One region of the Bilifractor sp. LCP21S3_F8 genome, then DNA from elsewhere that is predicted to be linked to it. Evidence: a T-box and tRNA genes for the amino acid it is inferred to sense, from the RefSeq annotation. Region 1 holds a T-box; the other holds one or more tRNA genes.
The links. A T-box is a leader RNA that pairs with one kind of tRNA and senses whether it is charged. The one in region 1 lies ahead of ACTQ3A_RS04080 (valine--tRNA ligase), so its partner is inferred to be a tRNA-Val.

Region 1 (4,428 bases):
CATACTTGTCCATGTTCTCCGTGACATCCTTCGCGAGGGTATTCGCCTTCGAGAGAATCCACCGGGAAGCGTAATCCAGCCTTGCAGGATCCATTTCCTTCGGAACCTCCGTATCGCCGAGATTCATCATAATAAATCTCGAAGCATTCCATACCTTGTTTGCGAAGTTCCGGCTCGCCTCAACCTTCTCCCAGTAGAAACGCATGTCATTACCCGGAGCATTTCCGGTCATGAGCGTCAGACGCAGCGCGTCCGCGCCGTACTTGTCAATCACCTCGATGGGATCAATGCCGTTTCCAAGGGACTTGCTCATTTTTCTTCCCTGAGAATCACGGACAAGACCGTGAATCAGCACATGGTGGAAGGGAACCTTCCCGGTCTGCTCAATTGCGGAAAACACCATCCGGATAACCCAGAAGAAGATGATGTCATACCCGGTCACCAGCACATCTGTCGGATAGAAGTACTCCAGCTCCGGCGTCTTGTCCGGCCAGCCAAGCGTAGAGAACGGCCAGAGCGCGGACGAGAACCAGGTATCCAGCGTATCCTCCTCCTGACGGAAATGCGTTCCTCCGCACTTCGGGCATTTTGCAGGCGCTCCGCCGCGCTGTACAACCATTTCTCCGCAGTCCTCGCAGTAATAGGCCGGAATTCTGTGTCCCCACCACAGCTGCCGGGAGATACACCAGTCCTTGATGTTCTCCAGCCAGTGTGTATAGGTCTTGCCATAGCTCTCCGGAACGAACTGCAGATCGCCGCTGTTCAGCGCATCCAGCGCAGCCTGTCCCATCTCCTTCATCCGGACAAACCACTGTGGCTTGACCATCGGCTCGACAGTTGTATGGCACCTGTCATGAGTACCTACAGAATGCGTGTGCGGAACGACCTTGACCAGAAGTCCCAGGTCCTCCAGATCCTTTACAATTGCCTTTCTCGCCACATAACGGTCCATACCCGCATATTTTCCGCACTTCTCATTCATGGTTGCATCATCATTCAGAATGTTGATTTCCTCGAGATTGTGACGTTTTCCTACCTCGAAGTCATTCGGATCATGAGCGGGAGTGATCTTTACACAGCCGGTTCCGAATTCCTTATCCACGTATTCATCCGCAATGACCGGTATCTCGCGGTCGGTCAGCGGCAGCTTCAGCATCTTGCCGACCAGATCCTTATATCTCTCATCATCCGGATTTACGGCAACCGCGGTATCGCCCAGAAGCGTCTCCGGACGTGTCGTCGCGATCTCGACAAATCTTCCCTCTTCACCCACGATCGGATAATTGATGTGCCAGAAGAATCCGTCCTGATCCACATGTTCTACTTCTGCGTCTGACAGAGAGGTCTGACACTTCGGACACCAGTTAATGATACGGCTTCCCTTATAGATCCAGCCCTTCTCATAAAGGCGACAGAAAACCTCCTCAACCGCTTTTGAGCAGCCCTCATCCATCGTAAAGCGTTCTCTCTCCCAGTCAGCGGAGGATCCGAGCTTACGCAGCTGTTTCATGATCCGACTTCCATAGTTATCCTTCCACTGCCAGCAGTATTTCAGGAATTCCTCGCGGCCGATCTCGCGCTTGTCAATGCCCTTATCCTTCAGCATATTTGTGACCTTTACCTCGGTCGCAATGGCCGCGTGGTCGGTACCCGGCTGCCAGAGTGCCTCATATCCCTGCATTCTCTTGTACCGGATCAGGATGTCCTGCATCGTATTGTCCAGTGCATGTCCCATGTGCAGCTGACCGGTTACATTTGGCGGCGGCATAACAATGGTAAACGGCTTTTTGTCCGGGTTCACCTTTGCGTGAAAATATCCCTTGTCCATCCAGTTCTGGTAAATACGGTCCTCAATGCCCTTCGGATCGTAGGTTTTGGCAAGTTCCTTACTCATGAAAAAAATCCTCCTCTGCCTTTTGGAAAAGCGAAAAAATAAAAGCCCCCTGCACACATCGTGCAAAGGGCGATCATATCGCGGTACCACCTTGCTTCACATATGTATCCGCGAAAGCAGAATCATATATGCCTCATTCTATCCGTTAACGGGGATCAGGCGGGAATCCCTGGCGACATGACGGAATGCTTTTCCGCGTCCTCAGGATTCCGACTCAGAAGCTACCTTCCGCACAGGGAAAACCCGGACCTCTCTCAGCAGCTGAAGTCCTCTCTGTCGGTGCCGTTGTGCGTACTCCTCTTCGTCACAGTCTTTTCATATTTAACGTTAATCATAATAAGGAAGTTTTCTTTTGTCAAGCGGATCCTGACCGCCCATAAACGCACAAAAAAAACGCCCTTGCAAAGGCGTATTGTCATCTCAACCCGGTATCCTCAGTTTTCTCTGCTGCAGGAGGCAAAAGCTCCGAAACGAGGTCTCGGCCGGAATCTGTTATCTCATCTCTGTCTTGTCTGTCACAAGAGGGGCGGGAACTCCAGAACAGCTTCTGTTCTGCGGAAAATCGTCAGCCATCTGTTGCGGAGGAAATGGTACGATAAAACATTGGCGTGCTCTGAAGAATCTCACCCTGCCGTAAAACCATGCATAAATCCTGCTCAAGGTCTCTGGCGGAGTGATTACTCGTTCAGACATTCCATATCTTCATAAAATGAAAGCTTTGCTCGGAAGCTTTAACCTATAACCTCTCAGGCAGGTTTCCTGACTCACGGATCAACGTTTCATGCGCCTTCTCATATGTGCGGACATACAATGGCATTTGCATCTCGCTCCCCGTATACAGTGACCGGATCGTCCAGGCCTTTCACCTGGTTCCCTCTCAGACCCCTTCTGAGGTCTCACCTGAAAAGCTGATATAGAATTTATACACGTCAATTATCATATGACAGATCGTTCCGATTGTCAAGACCCGAATGAAACGTTTCGCATCTGTCCGAATGAAACGTTTCGCATCTGTCTGATTGAAACTTTTCGCATTTGCGGTTCACACATTCATGATTATTCATGACTGACGGGTAAGGAATTAACAGTCCGTTTGCCATTCACCCTTTAAAAGCATTGTGACCCGCTGCAGTTTCCGTGCCGCCGGCATCTTCAATGTCTCTGCGACATGTCCGAATAAACCTCACAAAAGCGTCCCATGAAAGAGGGCTCCTCGTGACCCGCCTTCAGGTGTGAGATATCTCCGATCCTCAGCGCGCGGAAGATCGCCGTACAGGATTCTCTTTCCTCCGTCACGAGCTCCGTCACAGATGAAGGCTGCATGCAAAGGAAGTGCCAGGGAATGAACGGCGAACAGTTCCACAGATGTGACAGCAGTACGCAGCTGACCCCGAAGTGGCAGAATAGCGCCACGGTCTTTCTCGATTCTTTGCTCACATGGTAGCAGCCGTTTTCTCTCCGGTATCCGTATCCTTCAAGCAGACGATCCAGCTCCCCGGTCACCCAGTCGTAGACCTCCGTCATATTGCTGTTCTGCGCCACAAGAGTCTCCCTCCATTTTTCGGGATCCAGATAAGCCGGATCCTGCATCAGCGACGAAGGAAGCATGTCCCACGGAATTCCACGCGCAAGAGTCCCGTCTTCCAGTTTTCGCGCGTCCGGATATGCTTTCCTGAGTACATCCGAATGGTTGATATCCATCCTGCACTCAAATTCATGCAGCCATTCCATTGTTTTTCCATTTTCCCCAAGCTTTTCCAGAGTATATGAGGCAGTTTTCTGTGCCCTGCCCATGGGGGACATATAAATATCATCAATCTCTTCTCCGGCAAGAAGATCGGCCAGAAGTTCCGCCTCCCGGTCTCCCTTTTCCGTCAGCGTATCATGTACATAATCCGGGTCACCATGTCTGATCAGTAATAATCTCATATGAAATTCCTATCTTCCTTCTCTTAAGGATAACGATTAAGCACCTCAATTTCGAGTCAGCACCTCAATCTCTAGAACGTATTCTTCTCTCGATATCAGAAGTCCCGGGCTCTTCGGCTCCCGGGCTCCTCATAATGATTTTGCAAGCGAACGATGCTCATTTTGAAGGAAAAACAGCATCCTGTCAAGACCGGAAAGGCCGGATAAATGCACTGGCAAAACCACTCACGCATCCGAAAACAGCGGGACTGCATGCACAGCCCCGCCGCTCTACCTCTTACAAGCCGCGTCTTCACGGTATTCTCGTTCAGCCTGAGTACTTCCGCAATTTCACGAATCGTCAGTTCATCCGCATAATAAAGTGTAAGAATCATCCCATATTTCTCATCGACTCCCTGTATCAGTTCCCTAAACGAATCCCCTTCATTTTCCTCCCAGTTCTGCATTTCTGTTTTCTCGGGAATTTCTCCACTTCTGTCGTAGTGGGCCTGATCCCGGATAATCGCGTAACAATGATTCAGGAGGATTCGAATCATCCAGGTACGAAAAACCGCCGGATTCTTCAGCGTGTATATTTTTTCGAAGCACGTCAGAATGGTCTCCGC
Region 2 (4,428 bases), on a different contig from region 1:
AAAGCTGACCTCTGTTGTGGCACCGATTGCTGACAAATACAACATTCAGGGGCCCGCTCTCTACGTTGTGTATGATGACAATATTCAGGGAGAAGACGGTACTGTATGGGGCGGAGAATTTCTGCTCGGAGACAGAGAACATATATTGAAGATTCAATACACGAAGGAACCGGATGACAGTGGGGAGACTCTTCATGCGGTCCCGATGCATGATGAACTGGACGAGGAAGAGAAGGAGCCGGAGGTCGCGGAGCGCAGCGGCAACTACATTCGTATGGGGTGTCTGCAGCCGGTTCAGCTTCTCGGAGGCAGGGACGATACGAAAAACGCGCAGATGGTACTTGCCTGCATGATGAATGATGCGGAGGACAGAGGTCTGATCTGGGAGGATTATGAGTCAGATCAGATTCTCGATCCGAATCTGCACCAGACGATCGCAATTGCACTTGACGCGGGAAGAGACACTTATATCTCAACGTCACTGCTGCGGCTGTTCGATGCAGCCGCGGCAGTGCTCGGCATCTGCGAGGAGAATACCTATCCCGGTGAATGCGCAGAGAGGCTTGTGGAGGCAGCCAAAAATGCGGTCAGCAAATGGAATGACGGTACATTTGGAATGGCGGCACATCAGATTGATGTTCTCAAGAACCGGTATCCGGTAAGGATGATTCTAGAGAAGAAAAACGGCGAGTGGATTGCTGACGGCCCGCGTCTGATCGGAGATCTTCGCATGGCAAAGGACGGCGGCATTCCGACGGATGAGCTTGCACTGGAATTTCATGACGCGGTAGCGGAGATGACGGTCAAGATGTGTGAGAATATAGTTGCCGATGCTTCCGGGAATGGAATTCAGGTAAACCGTGTCGTGCTGAGCGGAGAAATTTTTGTTGACGATATACTGAGGGAGCGCACGGTTAAAGGACTTCAGGACAAGGGATATCAGGTGTATTACTGAGACGGTACAGCCTTGGCGGAGCCGATATGGTTCGACTTCGGGACAAGGGATATCAGGTGTATTACCGAGAACGGAACGGCTCATATCCTGCAGGGAATGTTGAATTTGACAGGAGACATCTTTTCTTATATAATCTAATGGTTGTCTGGCCGGGTGCGCAGATAATGCGCTTTTTCCGGCAGGGAAGTATCCGAACTTCCGATTCAGCCTGTTTTGCTGCAGAAGCGGTATACAAATCAGAATTTGGAGAATATATGGAAAAGAAGGATTTCAGCTGCTTCTGGAGAAAACACTGGAAGCTGTTCGCTTATATCGGCGTACTTGCTGCCGCTGTGCTGCTGATCTGGTTCGCGTTCGGCGATATGATCCCGCAGTATCTGAAATTACTGCGCGGCGGCGATGAGAAGGAAATTGAATCGTTTATCAATAGGGAGGCTTCCTGGAAGGGCCCGCTGTCGATCATCGTGCTGGCTGCGCTTCAGGTTGTCAGTATAGTCTTTCCGGGATTTGCAATTCAGATTGCATCCGGTGTAATCTATGGCTGGTTCCATTCTTTCTTGATGTGCTACTTCGGCTTTTTGCTGGGAAACCTTCTGGTGTTCTTTTTTGCGAGAAGGATGGGGAACCAGATTGCCGGATTCGCGCCGGTGAAGAAGAACAAGAACAGTTGGATCAAGGAAAAGCTGAAGACGACCAAACCGGAGTTTGTGGTTGCTTTTGTGAACCTGCTCCCTATTCTTCCAAATGGAATTATTCCGTATATTGCTGCTGGATCTTCGATCACGACGCTTCACTATTTTATTGCGATTGCTGTTACAAGCTGGATACAGATTTTCTTCAACTGCCTCGCGGGCGGGTTCATCAAGCACGGGCAGTATCTGTTCATGGTGCTTGCGCTGGGATTCCAGATCTCTGTTCTGATTTTTGTCACCCTGAAGAGAAAATGGCTGATGTCGTTGATTCCCGGCGGAGACGAGTCGGAAGAGGATGAACCGGATTCGAAAATCGGCCTGTCAAAGCATATCAAAACAGACAAAGAGAAGAATGACACAGCTGTCTGATTATCTGTATCGTATCATGTGATGCTGAATGGAGCTTTCTTTTCCAGGCAGTGGCGGATATATCTTTTTCTTTTCATTTTGTTGGAAAAATTTTTCTTGCTACAGGTAAATTCTGTGAGTCTGTTTCTGTGTATGCGGAGACAGGCTTTTTTTATGGGATGAGACGGTTTTTCCGGAGATCAGCAGCCATCCACGCAGGCACCGTTCCGCTCTGCTATGGATGTGAAATTATGCTGTGGATGCGGAGCTCTGCTGTGGTTGTGAAATTAGGCTATGAAGGTGGTGCCTTGCAACTAGGAAGAAAAACAGGCAGACCCCGCTGCGACAAAAGGCGCGTATCCGATTACTCGGATACGCGCCGAACAGTGGGGGCAACGAGGATCGAACTCGTGACCTTTCGCGTGTGAGGCGAACGCTCATCCCGGCTGAGCTATGCTCCCATCAATACTCAGGTTATCACTTTTTCCATCAAAATGCAATGAAAATTTGTCAGAAAATTCAAATTTTGACGCAAACTTAAGTCACTGCGGCACAAGCCCGGGCCCTTGCGATGCAAGCTCACGCCTTGCACGCAAGCGCAAGTCTTTGCAAAGGAAGATATCGTGCAGGATGACAGTTTGTATGAAAGGCAGATGAAGGCAGCCGCGGGGCAAGGTTATGCTTTGAAAAATGAAAAAGTTATGATATGATGTTATCTCAGTGAAAGACTTTAGATATCTGCCGAAACGGTGTACGTCCCGGTGGATAAATGATACAGGAATCGAGGAGGAACTGACACAATGGCGATCGAAGAAACTTCTAAAGAACAGGGGTCGGGTGAGGCGGAAAGAGAAGTCGTTTCCCGGAACTTTATCGAGCAGGAAATCGATAAAGATCTGAAGGAAGGCAGATATGACACGGTTATGACACGCTTTCCGCCAGAGCCGAACGGGTACCTTCACATCGGCCACGCAAAGTCGATCCTTTTGAATTATGGCATCGCGAAGGAATATAATGGTCAGTTCAATCTCCGTTTTGATGACACAAATCCCACAAAGGAAAAGGGAGAATTTGTAGAGGCAATCAAGCGTGACGTGGAGTGGCTCGGTGCGAAGTTCAACGGTCCGTTCTTTGCATCAGACTATTTTGACAAAATGTATGAGGCTGCGCTCAAGCTGATCCGCGATGGAAAGGCTTATGTCAGTGATCTGTCCGCTGATGAGATTCGTGAGTACCGTGGAACATTGACGGAGCCGGGAAGGGATGATCCGAATCGGAACAGAAGCGTAGAAGAGAATCTCGATCTGTTCGAGCGGATGAAAAACGGCGAGTTCGAGGACGGATCAAAGGTTCTCCGGGCGCGAATCGATATGAAAGCGGCGAACATCAATATGAGAGACCCGATTATCTACCGGATCGCTCATCTGCATCACCAGAATACGGGAGACAAATGGTGCATTTATCCGATGTATGATTTTGCCCATCCGCTGGAGGATGCCTTCGAGGGCATTACCCATTCTCTCTGTACGCTGGAGTTTGAGGACCACCGGCCACTGTATAACTGGGTGGTGGAGAACGTGGGCTTTGCGCACCCGCCGAGGCAGATTGAGTTCGCGAAGCTCTACCTGACCAATGTAGTCACCGGTAAGAGATATATCAAGAAACTGGTGGAGAACGGAACTGTCGATGGTTGGGATGACCCGCGTCTTGTCACCATCGCCGCGCTCCGCAGAAGAGGATATACGCCGGAATCGATACAGAAGTTTATCAGCCTTGGAGGAATTTCGAAGGCCAACAGCTCCACAGACTATGCGATGCTGGAGTACTGCATACGGGATGATCTGAAGACCAGAGTTCCCAGAATGTATGCGATCCTGGATCCGGTAAAGCTGATTATTGACAATTATCCCGAGGGGCAGACCGAGGAGTTTACGGTTCCGAACAACCCGGAGAATGAGGCGCTGGGGAGCCGCACGGTTACTTTTTCCCGTGAACTGTATATCGAGCGGAATGATTTTATGGAGAATCCGCCGAGGAAATATTTCCGGATGTTCCCGGGCAATGAAGTGCGCCTGATGCAGGCTTACTTTGTAAAGTGCGTTGATTTCCGCAAGGATGAAAATGGAAAAATCACCGAGATCCACTGTACCTACGATCCGGCGAGCCGCGGCGGCAACAGCCCGGACGGTCGAAAGGTGAAGGGAACGATCCACTGGGTGAATGCAGCAGATGCGAAGCCTGTGGAGATGCGTCTCTATGAGAATCTGATCGATGAGGAAAAGGGCGTGTACAATGAGGACGGCACGATGAATATCAATCCGGATTCTCTTGAGGTTCTCCAGGGAGTGGTCGAGCCCGCTCTGGCAGAGGCAAAGCCCTATGAGAGCTTCCAGTTTGTGAGAAATGGTTTCTTCTGTGCTGACGCGAAGCTGT

Region 2: it encodes a tRNA-Val, which carries the amino acid that the T-box ahead of ACTQ3A_RS04080 (valine--tRNA ligase) is inferred to sense. The anticodon was not compared.

Annotation. Positions count from the first base shown of each region.
Region 1 covers NZ_JBQKIK010000005.1:100,121-104,548, forward strand. Annotated here, with positions in the region: gene ACTQ3A_RS04080 (valine--tRNA ligase) at 1-1,894, opposite strand, end outside; T-box leader at 1,957-2,211, opposite strand; cobalamin riboswitch at 2,627-2,813, opposite strand; gene ACTQ3A_RS04085 (histidine phosphatase family protein) at 3,047-3,823, opposite strand; gene ACTQ3A_RS04090 (sigma-70 family RNA polymerase sigma factor) at 3,919-4,428, opposite strand, start outside.
Region 2 covers NZ_JBQKIK010000001.1:67,302-71,729, forward strand. Annotated here, with positions in the region: gene ACTQ3A_RS00285 (Kae1-like domain-containing protein) at 1-955, shown strand, start outside; gene ACTQ3A_RS00290 (TVP38/TMEM64 family protein) at 1,210-2,016, shown strand; tRNA gene ACTQ3A_RS00295 (tRNA-Val) at 2,383-2,456, opposite strand; gene ACTQ3A_RS00300 (glutamine--tRNA ligase/YqeY domain fusion protein) at 2,796-4,428, shown strand, end outside.